Regions from separate parts of the Bradyrhizobium sp. HKCCYLS3077 genome, predicted to be linked through region 2. Evidence: predicted binding sites of a transcription regulator. Region 2 holds the regulator's gene; each other region holds the start of a gene.
The links. The regulator HrcA, encoded in region 2, represses chaperone genes, less so after heat shock. The targets are predictions, from matches to a motif close to GTTAGCACTCNCNNNNNGNGAGTGCTAAC.

Region 1 (7,796 bases), on a different contig from region 2:
GCTGCAACGTGCCTTCCGGCGCGATCAGCGGCAGCAGCGCGGCCGTGGCAGGGCTTTCGAACGCACCGGCGATGCCGAGCACGAACACCGCCGCGAACAGCTGCACTTCCCCGAGCTGCCCCGCATAAGCGCCCCAGCCCAGATACAGCGCCGTGAGCGCCTCGGCGAGCTGGCACAGCTGCACCACGCGCTTGCGCGGAAAGCGGTCGGCGGCATTGCCTGCGACGAACACCAGCAGCGCCGTCGGCAGGAACTGGATCAGCCCGACCATGCCGAGATCGAACGCCCGCCCGGTCAGGTCGTAGATCTGCCAGCCGATCGCCACCGCCGCGATCTGGCTGGCAAAGCGCGACAGGCTGCGGGACGACAGGAAGAACAGGAACGCGCTTTGCTTGAGGAGATCGCGCGCGCCGATCGGGACGGTGGTCGACATGGTGGGGCCTGGGTGGCGCAGGCCCCACTGCTTGTCAATCGCAAGCCCCGCATGGCCGCAGCGCATTGCGCGGGGCCGTGCCCTGCGCTCATACTTGCGCGGGGTTTGGGGGATCTGATGCTGCAATTACAATCGGCGTTCGGGATCATCGCGCTGCTCGCGATCGCATGGGCGCTGGCTGAGAACCGACGCGCGGTCTCGCTGAAGCACGCGGCGCTGGGACTGGTGGTGACGCTGCTGACGGCGCTGATCCTGCTCAAGGTGCCCGTGGTGGCCCGCGCCTTCGGTGCCATCAACGACGCGGTCGGCGCGATCTCCCAGGCCTCCCGCGCCGGCACGTCCTTCGTGTTCGGCTATGTCGGAGGCGGCGCCCTGCCCTTTGACCTCAAGGCGCCCGGGGCCGACTTCGTGCTCGCGTTCCAGGCGCTGCCGATCGTGCTGGTGATGAGCGTGCTGACCACGCTGCTGTTCTACTGGCGGGTGCTGCCGCCGCTGGTGCGCGGCATGGCTTGGCTGCTGGAGCGCACGCTCGGCGTCGGCGGCGCGGTCGGGCTCTCCACGGCCGCGAACGTCTTTCTCGGCATGGTCGAAGCGCCGCTGTTCATCCGGCCGTATCTCGCGCAGATGACGCGCAGCGAATTGTTCCTGGTGATGACCGGCGGCATGGCCGGCATCGCCGGCACCGTGCTGGTGCTGTACGCGACCTTGCTCGCCCCGCTCATTCCCGATGCCGCCGCGCATTTCGTCATCGCCTCGGTGCTCGGTGCCCCCGCCTCGATCCTGATCAGCCTGATCATGGTGCCGGAGACCTCGAAGCAACTCACCGGCGGCGCGCTCGCCGATCCCGACATGCAGGCGTCCTCGACGATGGATGCCATCGTCAAGGGCACCAGCGCCGGGCTCGAGCTCCTGATGAACATCGTCGCGCTGCTGCTGGTGTTGGTCGCGCTGGTGTCTCTCGCCAACGCCATTCTGTCGCTGCTGCCGGCTGTCGGCGGCGCCGACATCTCGCTGCAGCGGCTGCTCGGCCTGGTCATGGCGCCGGTGTGCTGGCTGATGGGCCTCCCGTGGTCGGAAGCGGTCACCGCCGGCAGCCTGATGGGCACCAAGACGGTGCTCAACGAACTGATCGCCTATGTCGAGCTGGCCAAGCTCGACGCCACGGCACTCGACCCGCGCGCGCGATTGATCATGCTGTATGCGATGTGCGGCTTCGCCAACTTCGCAAGCCTCGGCATCATGATCGGCGGCCTCGGCACGATGGCGCCGACACGGCGCGACGAGATCAACGCGCTCGGGCTGAAATCAATCGTCTCGGGCACCCTCACCACCTGCCTGATGGGCGCGATCGTCGGCCTGCTGAATTGAGCCCGACAGCATCGTCCGCGGCAGAAAGAGCGGCGCGACCCTGGCCATCACGTGCACCGATCCCTCCGCGGTCATATGCGCATGGTCGAACGACAGCGGCACGTCGTCAGCGGTGAGCGGACAGGCGCGCTGCTCGCAGACCGCCGAGAGGATCGAGACGTAGGATAGGCTCTCGCCGCTCGGCAGGGCCGCCTGCATCGCCTGGTCCAAGGCGAAGACATCCGGGCGAACGAACGCCGCAGGATCAGGCGCAACGCCGCGCAAAGCCGCGCGGGCCAGCATCGCCGGCAGCCGGGCGCGAAACTGCACGGGCGGGCCGAGCAGCACCACGGGAATGCCGGCCTCGCTGAGGCGGGCCAAGGTCAGCCGGAGATCGCGCACCATGCCGGCGAAGCGCGGCGGGCGGGCATCCTCGAGCCAATCCGCCGCCATCACCACGAGATCGGGCCGAAGCGCGGCGATGCTGTCGCGCATCTGGCGCGCAAGGGCACGGCAGGCCGGGGCGCCTTGCGTCTCCGCGCTGAAGGTCGGCATGCAGGTCGGCTGGCTCGCCTGCATGATGTTGACCTCAAGCGGATCAATGCTGGCCGCCAGCCCGTGATAGGCATGCGCCGCAAAACTGTCGCCCCAGAGCAGGACGTTGATCTTGCCCGGCACCACGCGCAGGCACTCCTCGGGCACCCGGCCATCGGGCGTCGTGAAGCAGGAGCCGTAGCGATAGACCGGCTTCATGTCATAGGCGTTGTAGGCATCGAGGCGCTGCGCCTTGCGATCCGCATCCGACGCCGATCCGCTCCGCATCAGCCCCATGCCGCTGCCGGCGAGCAGCAGCACGCTGGCGAGCGCCGCAAAGCCGAAGGCCGCGCGCGGCGTCGGCGCAAACTGCCGCGTGCGAAACGGCTGCTCGACGAAGCGCCACGACAGCGCGGCGACACCGAGCGTCAGCACGAACAAGGCCGCCCGCTCCCCGCCGTCCAGCGCAAGTCCCGGCTTGGCAAGGCGCGCGAAGACGAATAGCGGCCAGTGCCAGAGGTACAGCGAGTACGAGATGCGGCCGATGAAGGACAGCACGACCAGCGGCGACAGCGGGCTGCGCGCAACGGCGGCGGTCCCCGTCCCGCTCCACAGGAACAGCGCGGCGCCGAGGCACGGCGCTAGCGCGTTCAAACCTGGAAAGCCTGGACCGGGCCGCAGCGACAGGATCGGGATCGCCATCAGCAGCAGTGCCAGCCCGCGGGCCGCCATCCGCATCGCGCCAAGCCGCGGCGCCGGCAGCCCCGCCACGGCAACGAGGCTGCCGAGCAGGAATTCCCAGGCGCGCGATGGGCTGAGGAAGAAAGCGGCGGCCGGCGCGTTGTCGCGCATCAGCATCAGACTGACTGTGAAAGACGCGGCCGCGAGCAGCGCCAGGATGAGGGGCAGGACGTAACGGCGTTTCCGCGCGATCATCAGCACCGCCCAGACGACGATGGGCAGCACAAGATAGAACTGCTCCTCGACCGCCAGCGACCAGGTATGGAGCAGCGGCTTCTCGATCGCTGAATGGTCGAAATAGCCCGACTGCAGCCAAAAAAAGATGTTCGATGTGAAGGTGACGACGGCGGCGGCGGCGCGGAAGAACTCGGCCCGCTCCGAACTCAGCATGTCCGCGGCGGGGATGGCTGAGAACGCGACGACGGCATAGAGCGCGGGCAGCAGCCGCCGGATCCGCCGCTCGTAGAAGCGCACAAACGAGAAGCGTCCCTGCGCGATGTCGGCGGCGATAATGCCGGTGATCAGATAGCCCGAGATGACGAAGAAGATGTCGACGCCGACGAAGCCGCCGAAAATGCCCGGCGCCTCGAAATGGAAGCCGATGACGGCGAGCACCGCGATCGCGCGCAGCCAGTCGATGTCCTCGCGATGCGCGACAGCCGAGCTCGCGCTCGCCTCGCCCATGCCGGGCCGCAGCGCGACGAGCCTGCGCGGAGCGAGCGTTGCGGTCGGACGAAACTGGACGACATAGGACGGCAACGGGACAGATACGCCTTCCGCAAGCTGGCGCCGAACACGGCACTCCGACCGGTCGCCGGCCCGTCCATCCCGATCACCCGGGACTGGACGTCAACACACACGCGCGATCGGACCGCCGCCCACCGCGCGCAAATGTTTCCATCCGTTTCTGTCGGCTTTACGTCGAGAGTTCGACGGTTTTGAAGTCGGCCGGCAGGATCACTTCGAGCAGTTCGACGTCGTCGGAGTAGTCGAGGATCATGTGCCGGATCTTCGGCGGCTGGGTCCAGCAACTGCCTTCCTTCATCAAGGTCTCGCCGACGCCTTCGAGATAGCTCTTCACCCAGCCCTTGAGCACATAGACCATCTGGAAGTCGACGGCATGGGTGTGCAGCTTCGACACCTCCTGCGGGTTGCACGGCGGCAGCATGCGGATGACATGCGCGCGGGCGAGGCCATGCGTCGCGTCCGCGATGCCGAGGTCCCGGTAATGCGCATAGGCGCGCAGGCCGTCGGCCTTGAAGTCTTCCTCGCGGTGGTGGGAGATCGCGACCTTCTGCTTCGGCCGCCGCGGCGCGGGCGTCGACCTGCCCTGGCTCACGAGCGCCTTGCGCGCCGACGGCGCATCGGCCCTGCCCGGCTTGGCAGGCGTCTTCGCAATGGTCTTCACACCGGGCTTGGCGGACGTCTTCACCGTCGCCTTGCTGCCCTTACTGATCTTCAGCGCCGCAGCCTTGGCGGCGGCGCGTGATGCTGATTTCGTCGTACGGCTCTTGCTGGCCATGGTGCTCTCCCTGCGAGTCCTCGATGCAAGGCTAGCACATGTTGTCGAACCTCAGCAGCCTCTCCCACAAAGGCCGTCATTCCGAGGCGTGCACAGCACGAGCCCGGAATCCATTCCTCCGCGCGTTCTGCTGCCCGATGGATTCCGGGCTCGCGCTGACGCGCGCTCCGGAATGACCCCGGTGATGGGGCGGCGACCCCGGCTCATGCAGGGCTAGGAACTGCGAACCTCGTCGCAAGGGGGATACGGATTGGAGAGACTCAGCAGCTTCTCCAACAAAGGCCGTCATTCCGGGGCGTGCGCAGCACGAGCCCGGAATCCATTCCTCCGCGCGTTCTGCCGCCCTATGGATTCCGGGCTCGCGCGACGCGCGCCCCGGAATGACACCGGTGGTGGCTGGGCGACAGTGACCTCAGCTCAATGCAGCCGGAACACGCCATCCACGGCGCGCAGCTCGGCCGGCTTGATCAGCTTGGAGTGCGCCACGGTGACCGAGTGCAGCGGGCCCTCGATCTTCTCCTGCCAGAACGCCAGGAAATCCTGCAACGCCGGGAATTTCGGAAACAGGTCGTAGTTCTGCCAGACATAGGTCTGCAGCAGCGAGCGATGGTCCGGCATCCGATACAGGATCTGCGCGGTCGTCAGCCCATAACCCAGCACCTGTTTCCGAAAGTCCTCGGAAACCTCAACCTTCGACACCATGCCAACCCTCCGTTTCTGGAGCGCATGTCCGCGTGGCCAACCGGGATGGAGCCACCCGGCAAAGATGCGCTCACTGCAAAAGAAATGTGACGCATGTCCTCAGCCCATCTCAAGCTTAAATGTTTAACGGCATGTTGAAAAATGCTGCATTAGCAGCCACTTAGCCCAGGTGCTAATACGGTGTTTCGTGTTTCGTTCCGCCCGTGTTAACGCTATCGGAACGCTTTGGCAGAGCGCGCAGTTGACTGCTAATTTTTCTGCTACAAGGCCTTGCCCGGCTGGACACTCTCCCCTAAATCCAGCCCGCGTGCTGGCACTCGCCGGCACCGACTGCCAAATCTCCAGAAACTGACAATCGCTTCAATTGCTTAGGAGGACTGTATGGCTTTCCGTCCGCTTCACGACCGCGTCGTGGTCAAGCGCATCGACGCCGAAGAGAAGACCGCTGGCGGCATCATCATCCCCGACTCGGCCAAGGAAAAGCCCTCGCAGGGCGAAGTGATCGCGGTGGGCCCCGGCGCCCGCGACGAGAGCGGCAAGCTGGTTCCGCTCGACGTCCAGGTCGGTGATCGCGTGCTGTTCGGCAAGTGGTCGGGCACCGAGGTCAAGATCGACGGCCAGGAGCTGCTGATCATGAAGGAAAGCGACATCATGGGCGTCATCACCGACGCCGGCGCCAAGAAGAAGGCCGCCTGATCCAAGCTCGCACACCGCTCGCCCTGAGGAGCGCGCCTGCGGGCGCCCTGCCTGAGGGTGAGACAGACAATTCAACTCAGGGAAACCCAATATGTCAGCGAAAGACGTAAAGTTCGGCGTCGAAGCCCGCGACCGCATGCTGCGCGGCGTGGACATTCTCGCCAATGCCGTGAAGGTCACGCTTGGTCCGAAGGGCCGCAACGTCGTCCTCGACAAGTCGTTCGGCGCGCCGCGCATCACCAAGGACGGCGTCACCGTCGCCAAGGAGATCGAGCTCGACGACAAGTTCGAGAACATGGGCGCGCAGATGGTGCGCGAAGTCGCCTCGAAGTCCGCTGACGCGGCCGGCGACGGCACCACCACCGCGACCGTGCTGGCCCAGGCCATCGTGCGCGAGGGCGCCAAGGCGGTTGCCGCCGGCATGAACCCGATGGATCTGAAGCGCGGCATCGACCTCGCGGTCGAGGCGGTCGTCGCCGATCTCGTCAAGAACTCCAAGAAGGTCACGTCGAACGACGAGATCGCCCAGGTCGGCACCATCTCCGCCAACGGCGACTCCGAGATCGGCAAGTTCCTCGCCGACGCCATGAAGAAGGTCGGCAACGAGGGTGTCATCACCGTCGAGGAAGCCAAGTCGCTCGAGACCGAGCTCGACGTCGTCGAGGGCATGCAGTTCGACCGCGGCTACATCTCGCCCTACTTCGTCACCAACGCCGACAAGATGCGCGTTGAGATGGACGACGCCTACATCCTCATCAACGAGAAGAAGCTGTCGTCGCTGAACGAGCTGCTGCCGCTGCTCGAGGCCGTGGTGCAGACCGGCAAGCCGCTGGTCATCGTCGCCGAGGACGTCGAGGGCGAGGCTCTCGCCACCCTGGTCGTGAACCGTCTGCGTGGCGGCCTGAAGGTCGCTGCCGTCAAGGCGCCGGGCTTCGGCGACCGCCGCAAGGCCATGCTGCAGGACATCGCGATCCTGACCGGCGGCCAGGCGATCTCGGAAGACCTCGGCATCAAGCTCGAGAACGTCAACCTCTCCATGCTCGGCCGCGCCAAGAAGGTGATGATCGACAAGGAGAACACCACGATCGTCAACGGCGCCGGCAAGAAGGCCGACATCGAGGCGCGCGTGGCGCAGATCAAGGCGCAGATCGAGGAGACCACCTCGGACTACGACCGTGAGAAGCTGCAGGAGCGTCTGGCCAAGCTCGCCGGCGGCGTCGCGGTGATCCGCGTCGGCGGCGCGACCGAGGTCGAGGTGAAGGAGCGCAAGGATCGCGTGGATGACGCGATGCATGCGACCCGCGCGGCTGTCGAGGAAGGCATCCTGCCGGGCGGCGGCGTCGCCCTGCTCCGTGCTTCCGAGCAGCTCAAGGGTGTCCGCACCAAGAACGAGGACCAGAAGACCGGCGTCGAGATCGTCCGCAAGGCTCTCTCCGCTCCGGCCCGCCAGATCGCCATCAACGCGGGCGAGGACGGTTCGGTCATCGTCGGCAAGATCCTCGAGAAGGAGCAGTATGCCTACGGCTTCGACTCGCAGTCCGGCGACTACGTGAACATGGTGTCCAAGGGCATCATCGACCCGACCAAGGTCGTGCGCACCGCGATCCAGAACGCCGCCTCCGTGGCGAGCCTGCTGATCACCACCGAGGCGATGGTCGCCGAGCTGCCGAAGAAGAACGCCGGCGGCCCCGCGATGCCTCCGGGCGGCGGCATGGGCGGCATGGACTTCTAAGTCCGGTCTCCTCGAATACACACGAAGGGCGTGGCGCAAGCCGCGCCCTTTTTGTTTGAATCTCTCCCCTTGACTGTTACGCGGAACGT
Region 2 (7,796 bases):
TCTCGATGCCGAGCGACAGCGGGGTCACGTCGAGCAGCAGCACGTCCTTGACGTCGCCCTGCAGCACGCCGGCCTGAATGGCGGCACCGATCGCCACCACCTCGTCGGGGTTGACGCCCTTGTGCGGCTCCTTGCCGAAGAACTGCTTCACCATCTCCTGGATCTTCGGCATGCGGGTCATGCCGCCGACCAGCACCACTTCGCCGATCTCGCCGGCGGTGAGGCCGGCATCCTTCAGCGCCTTGCGGCACGGCTCGATGGTCTTCTCGACGAGGTCGGCCACCAGCGCCTCGAACTTGGCGCGGGTCAGCTTCATCGTCAGATGCTTCGGACCGGACTGGTCCGCGGTGATGAAGGGCAGGTTGATCTCGGTCTGCGTGGTCGACGACAGCTCGATCTTGGCCTTCTCGGCAGCTTCCTTGAGGCGCTGCAGAGCGAGCTTGTCGTTGCGCAGGTTGATGCCCTGCTCCTTCTGGAATTCGTCGGCGAGGTAGCTGACCAGACGCATGTCGAAGTCTTCACCGCCGAGGAAGGTGTCGCCATTGGTCGACTTCACCTCGAACACGCCGTCGCCGATCTCCAGGATCGAGACGTCGAAGGTGCCGCCGCCAAGGTCGTACACGGCGATCGTGCCGGCCTTGGTCTTGTCGAGGCCATAGGCGAGCGCCGCTGCGGTCGGCTCGTTGATGATGCGCAGCACTTCGAGGCCAGCGATCTTGCCGGCGTCCTTGGTGGCCTGGCGCTGGGCGTCGTTGAAGTAGGCGGGGACGGTGATGACGGCCTGGTCGACCTTCTGGCCGAGATGGGCCTCAGCGGTCTCCTTCATCTTCTGCAGGATGAAGGCGGAGACCTGCGAGGGCGAATAGGTCTTACCGTCGGCCTCGACCCAGGCGTCGCCGTTGCCGGCCTTGACGATCTTGTAGGGGACGAGCTTCTTGTCCTTCTCGACCATCGGGTCGTCGTAGCGGCGGCCGATCAGGCGCTTGACTGCGAAGAAGGTGCGCTCGGGGTTGGTGACGGCCTGGCGCTTGGCCGGCTGGCCGACGAGGCGCTCGCCATCGTCACTGAAGGCGACGATCGACGGCGTCGTGCGCATGCCCTCGGCGTTCTCGATGACTTTCGACGATTTGCCGTCCATGACGGCCACGCACGAATTCGTGGTGCCGAGATCGATCCCGATGACCTTTCCCATGGTCTCATATCCTTCTTTTTGCGGCAGGTTGGGTGGGGCCCTGACGGCGCCCCCATCCAAAACCCCCTCAGATCAAATGCTCGCGATATTGCGACGATGAGCGTCATATAGGAGGGGGGGAGGCACCCGCAAGGACCGGAGGAGGCTCGGGCGCGCGGAAAAAACCGCGGATTCTCCCGCGTCCGGATCGTCGCCACCGGCGGAGGTCAGACGACGGGCCCAAGACTTCCATGCAAGACTTCCAGGCAGGCTGGCGGATGGCCCGGACGTGCCGCGAAATGATGCGCCAGACACCAATCGCGGCCGCCAAGCCGCCGGCCTCCGGCACCGTCAAACATCCTTAGCAAAGCCATAATCGAGCGCGGATCGATCACGATGCTAGGCCGGAACTTCACGTCGCACCCTGCCGACCTGTCCCCGGCGCGGCAAACCCGCTAAAAGGCGTCTCTTTCGAGGATGGTCGTGACCGGGGGATGGCGGCCGTCGAACTGGTCCATTGAACGAGGCAGTTTCCTCATGACGCTCTTCCGACTTCTCGCCGTGGCGCTGGTCTCGATCTCGCTGCTGCGACCGGCGCTGGCTGCGGATGCCATCTTCCCGCCCGGTGTGCGCATCGGGCTTGCGCCGCTGGTCGGCCTCGGCAAGGCCAAGAATTTTTCCGGCTTCGAAACCGAGGACCAGAGCGTGAAGGTGCTGCTGACCGAGTTGCCGGCGGCCGCCTATGGCGAGGTGAAGAACGCCTTTACCGCCAATCCCGGCGGCACTGGCAACATCAAGCCGGAGAGCATCGAGACATCGGCGGGCACCGCCTACTACACGGTCGAGAACGGGCGCGACGGCGCGACGCCGGTGCGGCGCTATTCGATGATCCTGCCCGGCAGCGGCTTCTCCGGCTATGTCGCGGTGCAGGTGCCGGAAACGGCGAGCAAGATCTACACCGACGACGCCGTGCGCCAGATGTTTGCCTCGGCCGTGGTCCGCAAGGACGTGCCGGTCGACGAGCAGCTTGGGATCATGCCGTTCAAGGTCACCGAGCTCTCCGGCTTCAAGACCGTTCGCACGCTCGGACCGGGCGCGCTGATCCTCGGCGACAGCGACGAGGAGAAGGGTTTCGAGGCCGCGCCCTTCGTGGTGATCGGGCTGGTCGCCGGCGTCGCGCCCGAAGCGGGCGACCGCGCCCGCGTCGCGCAGCAGGCGGCCACCACGATTCCCGGCGTCCGTGAGGCGCGAATCACGATGTCCGAGCCGATCCGCATCGACGGCCTGCCGGCCTATGAGACCCGTATCGATGCGGTCAGCGGCAAGGACAATACGCCGGTGACCGTGGTGCAGTGGCTGCGCTTCAGCGGCCCGAGCACCTTGCGGATCATCGGCAGCGCGCCGCGCGACCAGTGGTCGGCCGCCTTCCCGCGCTTCCGCGCCGTGCGCGACGGCATCCAGCCGAGGGGCTGAGCGGGTCCAAGCTCATCGGAGCTCCAGTAAACGAAAAAGCCACCGGTACCGCCGGTGGCTTTTTTGCGTTTTTGCATGGAGCAGTCCGCGCGTGGACCGCTCGTTCAAACTCAGGCTGCGCTATTCGACTGATCGTTGCTCGCCGCGGGCGCGGCCTTCGCGCCGCCCTTGGACACGCCGACCAGGGCCGGGCGCAGCACGCGCTCGCCGATCATGAAGCCGGCCTGCACGACCTGCACCACGGTGCCCGACGGCACGGATGGATCCGGCACCTCGTACATCGCCTGCTGGAAGTTCGGGTCGAACTTCTGGCCCGTCGGGTCGAACTTCTTGACGCCGTTCTTCTCCAGCGTGTTGAGCAGCGAGCGCTCGGTGAGCTCGACGCCCTCGATCAGTGCCTTCAGGCCCGCATCGGCATTTTCGCGGGTCTCGGCCGGCACGGCATCGAGCGCACGCTGCAGATTGTCGGCGATATCGAGCACGTCGCGCGCGAAGCCGGTGATGCCGTACATGCGCGCGTCGGCGACCTCACGTGCGGTGCGCTTGCGCAGATTTTCCATCTCTGCCAGCGTGCGCAGCATCTTGTCCCGCGCGTCGGCGGCTTCCTTGGCGAGGGCCTCGGCCGAGCCGGTCTCGGGATCGTCGGGCATGATATAGGGTTTCGAGACGACGGGTTCGCTGGCCTGCGCCGGGTTTTCCGGATCATTCTTGTGCAGGTCGGGATCGGTCATGGACAGACTTCTCGCAAGTTCGGCGGTTTGGGGATGTCGGGCGGGATATCGTGCTTTGAGCCGCGAAAATCAAGCGCGGGGTCGAGCGGCGGGGTCTTGCGCCGCGCCGGACGGGTTAACCATGTTACGTTTCAACCACCGAACAGGCGACTGACGAGCCGCGCCGCATAATCGACGGTCGGAATCACGCGGGCGTAGTTCAGCCGGGTCGGACCGATGACGCCGAGTACGCCGACGATACGGCCCGTTGCATCCGAATAGGGCGAGACGATCGTGGACGAGCCCGACAGCGAGAACAGCTTGTTCTCCGAACCGATGAAGATGCGGACGCCGTCGGCGCTTTCTGCGCGCCCGAGCAGATCGACGACACCGCGCTTGGTCTCGAGATCGTCGAACAGCCTGCGCACACGCTCGAGATCATCGAGCGCATGCAGATCCTCGAGCAAATTGGCATGACCGCGCACGATGAGCTGGCGTTCGTCGCTGTCGCCGCCGGACCAGCTCGCGACACCGGCCGCGATCACCTTCTGCGTCAGCTGATCGAGTTCGGCGCGATCGGCCGCCAGTGCCGTCTCGAGTTCGAGACGGGCCTCGGCCAGCGTGCGCCCGCGGATCCGCGCATTGAGGAAGTTCGACGCCTCGGTCAGCGCCGACGACGGCACGCCGGGGGGCAGCGCCAGCACGCGGTTCTCGACCTGCCCATCCTCGCCGACCAGCACGACCAGCGCGCGCTCGGGCTCCAGGCGCACGAACTCGATGTGCTTGAGCCGGGTGTTGGATTTTGCGGTGAGCACCACGGCGGCAGCACGCGTGAGGCCCGACAGCCGCGTCAGCGCCTCGTCCAGCGCCGCCTCGACCGATTGCGCCCGGCCGACGGCGGCGAGCTGACTCTGGATCGACTGCCGCTCGGCCTCGGTCATGTCGCCGACCTGCATCAGGGCGTCGACGAAGAAGCGCAGCCCCGCTTCCGTCGGCAGCCGCCCGGCCGAGGTATGCGGGGCATAGATCAGGCCGAGCTGTTCGAGATCGGCCATCACGTTGCGCACGGAGGCCGGCGACAGGGGAACGGCGATCAGCCGCGAGATGTTGCGCGAGCCGACCGGCTCGCCGGTCGCCAGATAGCTCTCGACGATCTGCTTGAAGATCTCGCGCGAGCGCTCGTTGAGCTGCGCCAGGCCGGCGGGCGGTGTCATCAGGTTGATCGGATCGTGGTGGGCCACCAGAAGCTCTCCTCCCAGCTCGCTCTAATGTGTCGATGCGGCGGCTCGGTGGCAAGCGGGTCATGGGTCGCGCCCCGCGGCCCGATAAGCCCTTGCCGCGTCCCGCCCCGGCTCCTACAAGGCCGATCAACACCCCTTGCGCCTTCCATTCACGGAGAGAACCCATGCGGCCGAGCCGCCGTGCACCGGATGAATTGCGGCCCGTGAGCCTGGAACGCGGCGTCGTCAAATACGCCGAAGGCTCCTGCCTGGTGAAATTCGGCGACACCCATGTGCTGGTCACCGCCACCCTGGAGGACCGGCTGCCGCCGTGGCTCAAGGGGCAGGGCCGGGGCTGGATCACGGCCGAATACGGCATGCTGCCGCGCGCCACCTCCGAACGGACCCGCCGCGAGGCCTCGGCCGGCAAGCAGACCGGCCGCACCGTGGAGATCCAGCGCCTGATCGGCCGCTCGCTGCGCACCGCGATCGACCTGGAGGCCCTCGGCGAACGCCAGATCACGGTCGATTGCGACGTGCTGCAGGCCGACGGCGGCACCCGCACCGCCTCGATCACCGGCGCCTGGGTGGCGCTGGCCGACTGCATCAAATGGATGAAGACGCGGAACATGCTCAAGGCCGAGGTGCTGCGCGCCAACGTCGCCGCGATCTCCTGTGGCATCTACAACGGCACGCCGGTGCTCGACCTCGACTATGCCGAGGATTCCGAGGCCGAGACCGACGCCAATTTCGTCATGACCGGCGACGGCCGCATCATCGAGGTGCAGGGCACGGCCGAGAAGACCCCGTTCACGGAAGCCGAGTTCCTGGCGCTGATGGCGCTGGCCCGCAAGGGCGTCGCCCGCCTGGTCGACCTGCAGAAGATGGCGGTCGCGTGAGCAGCCCACACCGCCCGATCACTGGCCGCATCGTCATTGCGACCCATAATTCCGGCAAGCTCGTCGAGATGCGCGAGTTGCTGGCGCCCTATGGCGTGGAGGCCGTCTCGGCGGGCGAACTCGGGCTCGGCGAGCCCGAGGAGACTGGCGACACCTTCCAGGCGAACGCCCGCATCAAGGCGGTGGCCGCGGCCGAGGCCGCCCAGCTGCCGGCCTTCGCCGACGATTCCGGGATCGTCGTCCATGGGCTCGACGGCGCGCCGGGCATCTATTCCGCGCGCTGGGCCGGACCGACCAAGGATTTCGCCGCGGCGATGGCGCAGATCGAGCGCCTGCTGCAGGAGCGCGGCGCTGTCACCGCCGACAAGCGCACCGCGCATTTCGTCTCGGCGCTGTGCGTCGCCTGGCCGGACGGACACGTCGAGGAGGTCGAGGCGCGGGTGGACGGCACCCTGGTCTGGCCGCCCCGCGGCACTGCCGGTTTCGGCTATGACCCGATGTTCCTGCCCGAAGGACATGACCGGACCTTCGGCGAGATGACGAGCATCGAGAAGCACGGCCTGCCGCCGCTGGGCCTTGGCCTGTCGCACCGTGCCCGCGCCTTCGTGAAACTCGCGGAGATCTGTCTTGAGCAGCGCTGACAGCGAAGCGTTCGGCGTCTATGTGCACTGGCCGTTCTGCCTGTCGAAATGTCCGTATTGCGACTTCAACAGCCACGTCCGGCATGCCGCCATCGACCAGGACCGCTTCGCGCGCGCCTTCGCCCGGGAGATCGCGACCACGGCGGTGCGGACCGGACCACGCACCGTCACCTCGATCTTTCTCGGCGGCGGCACGCCGTCGCTGATGCAGCCGCAGACGGTCGGCGCCATTCTCGATGCGATCGGCAAGCACTGGCGCGTCGCCGCTGACGTCGAGGTGTCGCTGGAGGCCAACCCGACCAGCGTCGAGGCGACGCGCTTTGCGGGCTACCGCGCGGCCGGCGTCAACCGCGTCTCGCTCGGCGTCCAGGCGATGGACGATGCGTCGCTGAAGATGCTGGGACGCCTGCACACGGCCGAAGAGGCGATGAAGGCCGTCGCCATCGCACGCGGAGCGTTCGACCGCTATTCGTTCGATCTCATCTACGCGCGGCCTGACCAGACGCCAGCGATGTGGACCGAGGAGCTGAACCGCGCGATCGGCGAGGCGGCCGAGCATCTGTCGCTCTATCAGCTCACGATCGAAGAGGGTACGCCGTTCTTCGGGCTGCACGCCGCCGGGAAGCTGAAGACGCCGGACGAAGGGCTCGCGCGGACGCTGTATGACGTCACGCAGGAGGTCTGCGCCCGCCATGGGCTGCCGGCCTACGAGATCTCTAATCACGCGCGGCCTGGCGCGGAGTGCCGGCACAATTTGGTCTACTGGCGCGGCCAGGAATATGCCGGCATCGGCCCGGGCGCGCATGGGCGGCTCGACATCGACGGTCTGAGGCACGCGACCGCGACCGACAAGCGGCCGGAGGCCTGGCTGATGCGGGTCGAATCCAACGGGCACGGCGTGATGACCGACGACCTCCTCAACAGCGAGGAGCGCGCCGACGAATTCCTGCTGATGGGGCTGCGCCTGCGCGAAGGTATCGATCCCCAGCGCTATGCCGCGATCTCAGGCCGCACACTCGATCCGCGCCGCATTGCGCTGCTGCGCGAGGAGGGCGCCATCGCGGTCGAGCCGGACGGACGGCTGCGCGTCACCCAGGACGGCTTCCCGGTGCTCGACGCCGTCGTCGCCGATCTCGCGGCCTGACGGCGCACTCTCTCAAGTGGCGCTGAAGCTCTTGGGTGCGCCGGCGATGGCCTGACCACCACCCGAGGCGACGCGCATCACGGCGAGTCCGCGCTCATTGGTGCCGTCGCTGCGGAAGCGAAACAGCCCGTCGATGCCGGCGAAGCCGGAGGCATTGGTCAGCACATCCGGTGCGAAACGCTGCGCGCCTTGGGTGCGCGCCAGCGCGGCGACCAGCGCCACCGCATCATAGGCCAGTGTCGCCGTGCGCACGGGGTCGCCGCCAAAGCGCGTGCGGTAGCGCCCGGCGAAGGCGCGGAATCCGGACGGGTCCGGCGCGGCATAGAGGCCGCCTTGCAGGCTGGCGCTGGCATAGACGCGCGGATTGTCCCACAGCCCGGTGCCGAGCAGCTGAATGTTGCGCAGGTTCGCGCCGGCCGCGGTCAGCGCATCGGCGGTGGCCGCAACCGATTCGCCGTCATCGGCGAGCAGCAACGCATCGGCGCCGCCGAGCGCCTGCGCGACGGTGCGCGCCGGCCCGGCGCGGTCGCCGGAGTAT
Region 3 (7,796 bases), on a different contig from region 2:
GTCGACGTCTCGAATGCGCCGGATTTCAGCCCGGCTGCCGTGCTCGACTTCTTCGAGCGTTCGAGCCGCAACTTGGTCACCGCGGGCAAGGCCGCCGGCGTCAAGCACCATGTCGCGCTGTCGATCGTCGGCACCGACAGAATGACCGACCTCGCTTATTTCCAAGCCAAGGTCGCGCAGGAGCAGGTGATCAAGACCTCGGGCCTGCCGTATACGATCGTGCGGGCGACGCAGTTCTTCGAGTTCGTCCGCGGCATCGCCGATGCGGGCGCGGTCGACGGGAAGGTCGTCGTGCCCGCGGCAATGTTCCAGCCGATCGCGGCCGATGATGTCGCGGCCGCGCTTGCCGACGTGGTGTTGCGGGCGCCGCTGAATGCCACGATCGACATTGCCGGTCCCGACAAGCAGCCCTTTGCCAGCTTCGTCTCGCGACGCCTGCGGGCTGCGGGCGATGGACGGGAGGTGGTGGCCGATCCCAAGGCCGGCTACTTCGGCGCTCTGATCGATGACCAGTCACTGACGCCGCTCGGGCAGGCCCGGCTGGGCGCGATCGATTTCGACAGCTGGCTCGCCTCGGCCGCCTAGGCCGAAATCAGGCCGCCGTCACGACCGGCCTCGTCGTGAGCTGGTCGCCCGTGACCTTGCGCAGCGCTGCGAGATTGGCCTCTGCCGAGGCCAATCTCCAGCACGATTTGCCGCTCGCCTTGGCTTCATACAGCGCGGCGTCAGCCGCAAACAGCAGCGACTCCGGATCGGTGCCGTGGTCGGGCGCCGCGGCGATGCCGATGCTCATGCCGACATGAACCTGGGCGCCGTTCGGAAGGATGAAGGGCGTGGTCATCACCTCGATGATGCGATCGCCGAGCGCCAGTGCTTGATCGAGCGCGGGATCGGTGGAGAGCACGACGAACTCATCGCCGCCGATCCGGGCGATGACGTCGGACGGCGCGACGATCTCCCTGAGCGTCCGGCCGACGATCATCAGGAGCTCGTCGCCGGCGGCGTGGCCGAAGGTGTCGTTGACGGGCTTGAAGCCGTCGAGATCGAGATAGAGGACGGCGAATCCCGGGCCGTCATGGTGCTTGCTGGCGAGCCGGCGCTGCAGCGCGTCGATCAGGCCGGCGCGATTGTTCAATCCGGTCAGCGGATCGAGCCGGGCGCGCTCGTCGCTCTCGCTCTTGGCATGCATGACCGCGACCAGCATCTTGTTCAGGCGAAACGCCGCGCCGGTCATGGCGAGGAAATAGACCGGCATCTGCAGATACATCGCGAACAGCAGCGGCTCGTGCGAGGTGGCGACGCCGGGGATGACCGGGCCGATGCTGCACAGGATCATCGTGCCGACCAGGCGCGGCGCGCTGAAATTGCGGAAGCAGATGCCGCCGACCATGGCCGCCGAGGAGATGCAGGTGAGCGACGCGGCGATCCAGTCGCCGGACGCGAGGCTGATGCCGACACCGAAGCCGACGCTGGCGCTCCAGGCGACCGCGAGCAGGATGTGGATGTCGGTCGGGGTCGAGAGCTGCCGGCGCGCGCGGCGGTAGGCTATGATCATCACGATCAGGCGTGACAGGCAGATCGCGACTTCGAGCAAGAACCAGGTGATGAAAAGGGAGGTCGGCGTGCGCAGCGCGAGCGCCGCGGCGACGGCCACCGTGTTGATGGCGCCGCCGGCAAACACCGACCAGCAGCCGTAGAGCTCGCCGGTCAAGGCGAGGCGGATGTCCGCGGACACCTCATGTCCCGGATCCGCCAGCCACCGCGTCACGCGCCAGCGTGGCAAACTGAACGCCAGCCCATCAGTCCGCATTGCACACCCTCCACCCGGGCGCACTAAGCGCGGCAGCACTTAACAGCCGTTTAGGGAGGTATCCGCGTCTCGTTCCATGCTTGATGTGCGGTAAAAATTTACTACACGTCGTGTTCGTCTCCGCCGGGGACTGAAGGTTGAAAATGGCCCCTCAGCCCGACGTCCGCACCCGCGCGCGCTCCTCTGCGACGGGAGCAACTTCGACCGTCGCATTGCCGAGTGCGCGGTCGCGCTCGAACACGAGACGGACGCGCTGGCCGACCGGCGTGAGCCCGATGAGATTGCGAACCTGCGTGGCGCTGCGCACCGGCATGTCGTTGGCTTTCACGATGACGTCGCCCTTGCGCAGGCCGGCGCGCTCGGCCGGGGAGCCTGCCGCCACATCGGCAACGCGCGCGCCGATCACCCGGCCGTCGGCGGGCGAGTCTAGGTCGAGTAGGGTGACGCCGATGCGGCCGCGATCGACCCGGCCATTGGCGACCAGCTGCTCCATCACCCGCCGCGCCATGTTGATCGGCACGGCGAAGCCGATGCCGACATTGCCGCCGCCCGGCGAGATGATCGCGGTGTTGATGCCGACCAGTTCGCCGCGCAGGTTGATCAGCGCGCCGCCGGAATTGCCGGGATTGATCGCGGCATCGGTCTGGATGAAATCCTCATAGCCCTGCTTGCCGAGGCCGGTGCGGCCGAGCGCGCTGACGAGGCCGGAGGTGACGGTCTGTCCGAGGCCGAAGGGATTGCCGACCGCGATCACGAAGTCGCCGACCTCGAGCGCGTCGCTGTCGCCGAGCGCGATCGCCTTCAGCTCGTTCGGGTCCCTGATCTGCAGCAGCGCGATGTCGGTGGCGGGATCGCGGCCGACCAGGCGGGCGGAGAATTTGCGGCCGTCCTTGGTGCGGATCTGCGCGGTCGTGACGTGCTCGACGACATGATTGGCCGTCATCACATAGCCCCTTGCCGCATCGACGATGACGCCGGAGCCGGTGGCGCTGATCTGCTTCTCGACCTGTTTGGGCACGTCGAAGAAGTCGCGGAACAGCGGGTCCTGGTACAGCGGATTGTCCTGCCGGACCTTGCCTTCGACCGAGATGTTGACGACGGCGGGCGTCACCTCCTTGACCAGCGGCGCGAGCGTCGGCACTCGGCCGAGCTTAAGGTCGGGGATCTGGGCGAGGGCAGGGGCTGTCAGGAGGGAGAGCACGATCGCCGGCAGCAGGACCAAAGGCCGGACACAACGCAGAAGCTGCATCGTTTTTTCCTCGACGGAAGGGGACGGTTTTTGGCGCCCGTAGAACTGGTCAGGACGGCAGCCGCGGTCAAGCCGTCCTGGCAATCGTTCCCGCCGAGTGCCAAAAATTTTTCGTGACCCTCTTGAACGAAAATCTCGGCTTTCCTAGGTCGTTGCTCGCCCGGGGGCCTCATGGGACCCGGGGCTTATGACATCGCTGATCTTGTGAAGGAGGATGTGCATGCATTTCCGTCCATTGCACGACCGCGTGCTCGTGCGCCGCATCGATGCCGAGGAGAAGACCAAGGGCGGCATCATCATTCCCGACACCGCCAAGGAGAAGCCGCAGGAGGGCGAGATCGTCGCCGCGGGCCCTGGCGCGCGGAATGAGCAGGGGCAACTCGTGCCGCTCGACGTCAAGCCCGGCGACCGCGTGCTGTTCGGCAAATGGTCGGGCACCGAGGTGAAGATCGACGGCAAGGATCTCCTGATCATGAAGGAGAGCGACCTGCTCGGCATCATCGACGCCCCCGTCGCGGCGAAGAAGGCCGCTTAATCCTCAGAACTGACAGTCATTAGAGAAAGGAGACGATGAACATGGCTGCCAAGGACGTGAAGTTTTCCACCGACGCCCGCGACCGCATGCTGCGCGGCGTCGACATCCTCGCCAATGCCGTGAAGGTCACGCTCGGTCCCAAGGGCCGCAACGTCGTGATCGAGAAATCGTTCGGCGCGCCGCGCATCACCAAGGACGGCGTAACGGTCGCCAAGGAGATCGAGCTGGAGGACAAGTTCGAGAACATGGGCGCGCAGATGGTGCGCGAAGTGGCCTCGAAGACCGCCGATCTCGCCGGCGACGGCACCACCACCGCCACCGTGCTCGCCCAGGCCATCGTCAAGGAAGGCGCGAAGTCGGTCGCCGCCGGCATGAACCCGATGGATCTCAAGCGCGGCATCGATCTGGCGGTCGACGCGATCGTGAAAGATCTCAAGGCGCACGCCAAGAAGATCACCAGCAATGACGAGATCGCGCAGGTCGGCACCATCTCTGCCAATGGTGACAGCGAGATCGGCCGCTTCCTCGCCGAGGCCATGCAGAAGGTCGGCAATGAGGGCGTGATCACGGTGGAGGAGGCCAAGAGCCTCGACACCGAGCTCGAAGTGGTCGAGGGCATGCAGTTCGACCGCGGCTATGTCTCGCCGTATTTCGTCACCAACTCCGAGAAGATGCGGGTCGAGCTCGAGGATCCCTACATCCTGATCCACGAGAAGAAGCTGTCGGGCCTGCAGACCATGCTGCCGCTGCTCGAAGCCGTCGTACAGTCCGGCAAGCCGCTCTTGGTCGTCGCCGAGGACGTCGAGGGCGAGGCGCTGGCCACGCTCGTCGTCAACAAGCTGCGTGGCGGCCTGAAGATCGCGGCCGTCAAGGCGCCGGGCTTCGGCGATCGCCGCAAGGCGATGCTGGAGGACATCGCGATCCTCACCGGCGGCACCACGATCTCAGAGGATCTCGGCATCAAGCTGGAGAACGTGACCTTGTCGATGCTCGGCCGCGCCAAGAAGGTCGTGATCGACAAGGAGAACACCACGATCGTCGACGGCGCCGGCGCGCGGAAGGACATCGAGGCGCGGACGCAGCAGATCAGGCTGCAGATCGAGGAGACCACCTCCGACTACGACCGCGAGAAGCTGCAGGAGCGGCTGGCCAAGCTCGCCGGCGGCGTCGCGGTGATCCGGGTCGGCGGCGCCACCGAGGTCGAGGTCAAGGAGCGCAAGGACCGCGTCGACGACGCGCTGCACGCCACCCGCGCCGCGGTGGAGGAGGGCATCCTGCCCGGCGGCGGCGTAGCGCTCCTGCGCGCCACCAAGGTGCTCGACGGCGTCAGGACCGCCAACGCCGACCAGAAGGCCGGCGTCGACATCATCCGGCGCGCGATCCAGGTGCCGGTGCGGCAGATCGTGCAGAATGCCGGCGACGACGGCTCGCTGGTGGTCGGCAAGCTGCTGGAGAAGGATACCTATAGCTGGGGCTTCAACGCCGCGACCGGCGAGTACCAGGATCTGGTGCAGGCCGGCGTGATCGACCCGGCCAAGGTGGTTCGCACCGCGCTGCAGGATGCGGCCTCGGTCGCCTCGCTCCTGATCACCACGGAGGCGCTGGTGGCCGACAAGCCGAAGAAGGCCGAACCCGCCGCTGCCCCGGCGATGGACTACTGATCGTGACGCCGGGGCGGACGGCAGGCCGCCGGCCCGCCCCGGCAACAAATAAATCCGGACAAACAACTCATTGCCGCAGCGCTGGTCGTGGATCGGCCACAACGCGCAGCTATCAATCCCTGTCACGACCGCAATCCGTCCAGAACCGGCCACAATCGCTGCCGCGGCCGGGCGGGCCGACGGTCGACGGGAGGTGTGGTTGCGCGCTGCCGCGCCGCCCCGGTCTCATCAGCAGCGCAGGCAGCAAGAGCTCGCAGGGCCGATCATGCCAGCGTGGCAGTACGATCATCCGCCGCCCAACCCCACCGCGGTCATGAGCATGGGGGATCCCCGGCGTCTGACCCGCTTCCTGATCGAGAGCGAGCAGCGCGTGGTGGCGCATTGCCAGGCGGTGCTGTCGCGCGGCGACATCGATCAGCGCGAGCGCGACCGCCTCGTCAGCGTGCTCCGCGAGGCGACGATGCGGTTGCAGCGGTTGTCCGCCGTCGCCGCCTGACACGCTTTTGCGCCGCGAGAAATCGCGACAAAAAATCCGCACGAGCCCTCTTGAATCCCGCACTGAATTTTCTAATTCGTTTGTCGCCGCTCCGGCGGCGCCGGGTGCCGTCCGGGCCCGGTTGACGATCTGGGCGCTGACCGGGTGTCTGGACAACACAGTTCGTCCTGCATCGGCTCGGCGCTCCTTGTATCCATCTTGCTCCCAGGAGGACTTGGCTATGAGGACCTACGACTTCACCCCGCTGTGGCGTTCGACGATCGGCTTCGACCGCCTGTTCGACATGCTCGACGAGACGCAGCGCGCCGTCGAGGACAACTATCCCCCGTACAACATCGAGCGGCTCGGCGACGACCGCTATCAGATCTCGCTGGCGCTTGCCGGATTTGCGCCGGATGAGCTCAGCATCACTGCCGAGCACAACGTGCTGACCGTGGAGGGGCGCAAGGCCGACAAGGAGGGCCGCGAGTACCTCTACCAGGGCATTTCGTCGCGTCCGTTCAAGCGGCTGTTCAACCTCGCCGACTACGTGCAGGTGACGTCAGCGACCTTCGACAACGGCCTGCTGCGGATCGAGCTGGTGCGCGAAATCCCCGAGGCCATGAAGCCGCGCCGCATCGCCATCGGCACCGCACAGGTGGAGCAGATCGCGCAGCAGAAGGCGGCCTGACGCGTTTTGGCCTGCGACGCGGGGACGCCTTGTCGCCCGCGTCGCGATGCCATCAGTCTCTTGTGAAAGGAGTTGAGGAGGAGAGACGCCATGAGCGAGCATCGTGTTTCGATTACCGCAGCCGGAGCCGGTTTCCATCCGGTCTCGCATTACGAATCTCCGGCCGACCTGATCAACGACGTGAAGCTGTCCAGGGCCGAGAAGCGGCTGATCCTGTCGTCCTGGGCGTCGGACATGTACGCCGTGGAGTCGCAGCCCGGCCTGCGCAAGATTCCAGGGCTCGTCCATCCGCTCCGCCTGTCCGACATTCTCGGCGCGCTGCGTCAGCTGGACCGCGAGGATCAGCCGCCACGCCCGCGCGGCGGGGCGGCCATGCGCATCGTGCCGCGGGTCGATGTCGAGGCTGACGGCGCTGCGGGTGAGCATGCGCCCGGCGCGTCAGCCGCCCGGATGCGGCCGGCCGCCCGTCTGCGGTTTTCCCGCGAAGCCAATGTGCGGCGTTATCGCCGGTTGCTTGCGACCAAGCTCGCCGATCATGAGCGCCGGTTCGTCGAGCGGCGGCTGGCGGCCGAACTGCAAGGCGCCGGCTCGGCCGGGGATTGGCCGGAGGCCTCGCGCGCGAGCCTGGTGTGAGCGCAGCCTGCAGGACGTCCACGAGGACATGAGCGCCGCCCTGTCAGGGCGGCGTTTGTCGTCTGGCGCTGCCTGATTGTCCGTCAAACCGGACGCCGCCATCCGACGACCAATGCACAGTGTGCAATCGAGCCTCGAGGATGTTTGGAATGGCCGTGACTGGACGGGGCGTGAGCATCGCCCTTGCTGCGACGCTTGTCTTTGCTGCGACCGTGTCGGCACGCGCCAGCAGCACGGTGATCTGCTACGCCAAGGACAAGGCCATCGACGTCGAATTGCACGGCTCGGCCGGACGTTCGATCGGCAGCGGGATCAGCGGGTTCGGCGGCGAAGCCGAGTTCAAGATGTCCTGGATGCCGCAGGCCGTCCGCCGGGTCAGCTTCGAGGCCGGGCATCTGACCCAGTCCTGGTCTGACGATCGGGAGATCAGGCTCGCCGTGAGCTGGATGAAGGAGGGCAAGGAGCCTTCGCCCGAGCTGGTCCTGATCATCAAGACCCGTCGTGCCCGTGGCGACGATGCGCCGTATCGCGGACAATACCAACTCATCGCCACTCTGCCGGACGACAAGGCGGGCACCCGGCGGGAGGTGCAGGGCAAGATCGAATGCAGCGCCGACTGATGCCAGGACCCCGGACGCAAAAACGCCGCCCGGAATTGGACGGCGTTTCACTCAAGATAGCGTAGAGGGTGATGGCGCGTTGATAGCCCATCACCCCGCGAAAATCAATTCCGGTAGCCTGG

Region 1: groES (co-chaperone GroES) is a predicted target of HrcA. The motif match lies at 5,589-5,617, and genes of this name have one in related genera.
Region 3: groES (co-chaperone GroES) is a predicted target of HrcA. The motif match lies at 3,136-3,164, and genes of this name have one in related genera.

Annotation. Positions count from the first base shown of each region.
Region 1 is NZ_JBNPTH010000006.1:408,884-416,679, reverse strand. Features, by position in the region: gene ACQR0Z_RS25355 (MFS transporter) at 1-433, opposite strand, end outside; gene ACQR0Z_RS25350 (NupC/NupG family nucleoside CNT transporter) at 551-1,801, shown strand; gene ACQR0Z_RS25345 (acyltransferase family protein) at 1,739-3,814, opposite strand; gene ACQR0Z_RS25340 (cupin domain-containing protein) at 3,972-4,577, opposite strand; gene ACQR0Z_RS25335 (usg protein) at 4,995-5,279, opposite strand; gene groES (co-chaperone GroES) at 5,661-5,975, shown strand; gene groL (chaperonin GroEL) at 6,067-7,707, shown strand.
Region 2 is NZ_JBNPTH010000001.1:131,767-139,562, reverse strand. Features, by position in the region: gene dnaK (molecular chaperone DnaK) at 1-1,192, opposite strand, end outside; gene ACQR0Z_RS00650 (hypothetical protein) at 1,709-2,644, shown strand; gene grpE (nucleotide exchange factor GrpE) at 2,755-3,375, opposite strand; gene hrcA (heat-inducible transcriptional repressor HrcA) at 3,507-4,595, opposite strand; gene rph (ribonuclease PH) at 4,760-5,473, shown strand; gene rdgB (RdgB/HAM1 family non-canonical purine NTP pyrophosphatase) at 5,470-6,114, shown strand; gene hemW (radical SAM family heme chaperone HemW) at 6,101-7,258, shown strand; gene ACQR0Z_RS00620 (penicillin-binding protein activator) at 7,271-7,796, opposite strand, start outside.
Region 3 is NZ_JBNPTH010000002.1:1,065,137-1,072,932, forward strand. Features, by position in the region: gene ACQR0Z_RS11065 (SDR family oxidoreductase) at 1-585, shown strand, start outside; gene ACQR0Z_RS11070 (diguanylate cyclase domain-containing protein) at 593-1,810, opposite strand; gene ACQR0Z_RS11075 (trypsin-like peptidase domain-containing protein) at 1,962-3,059, opposite strand; gene groES (co-chaperone GroES) at 3,280-3,594, shown strand; gene groL (chaperonin GroEL) at 3,636-5,255, shown strand; gene ACQR0Z_RS11090 (hypothetical protein) at 5,521-5,751, shown strand; gene ACQR0Z_RS11095 (Hsp20 family protein) at 5,972-6,421, shown strand; gene ACQR0Z_RS11100 (hypothetical protein) at 6,512-7,054, shown strand; gene ACQR0Z_RS11105 (hypothetical protein) at 7,204-7,674, shown strand; gene ACQR0Z_RS11110 (class II aldolase/adducin family protein) at 7,779-7,796, opposite strand, start outside.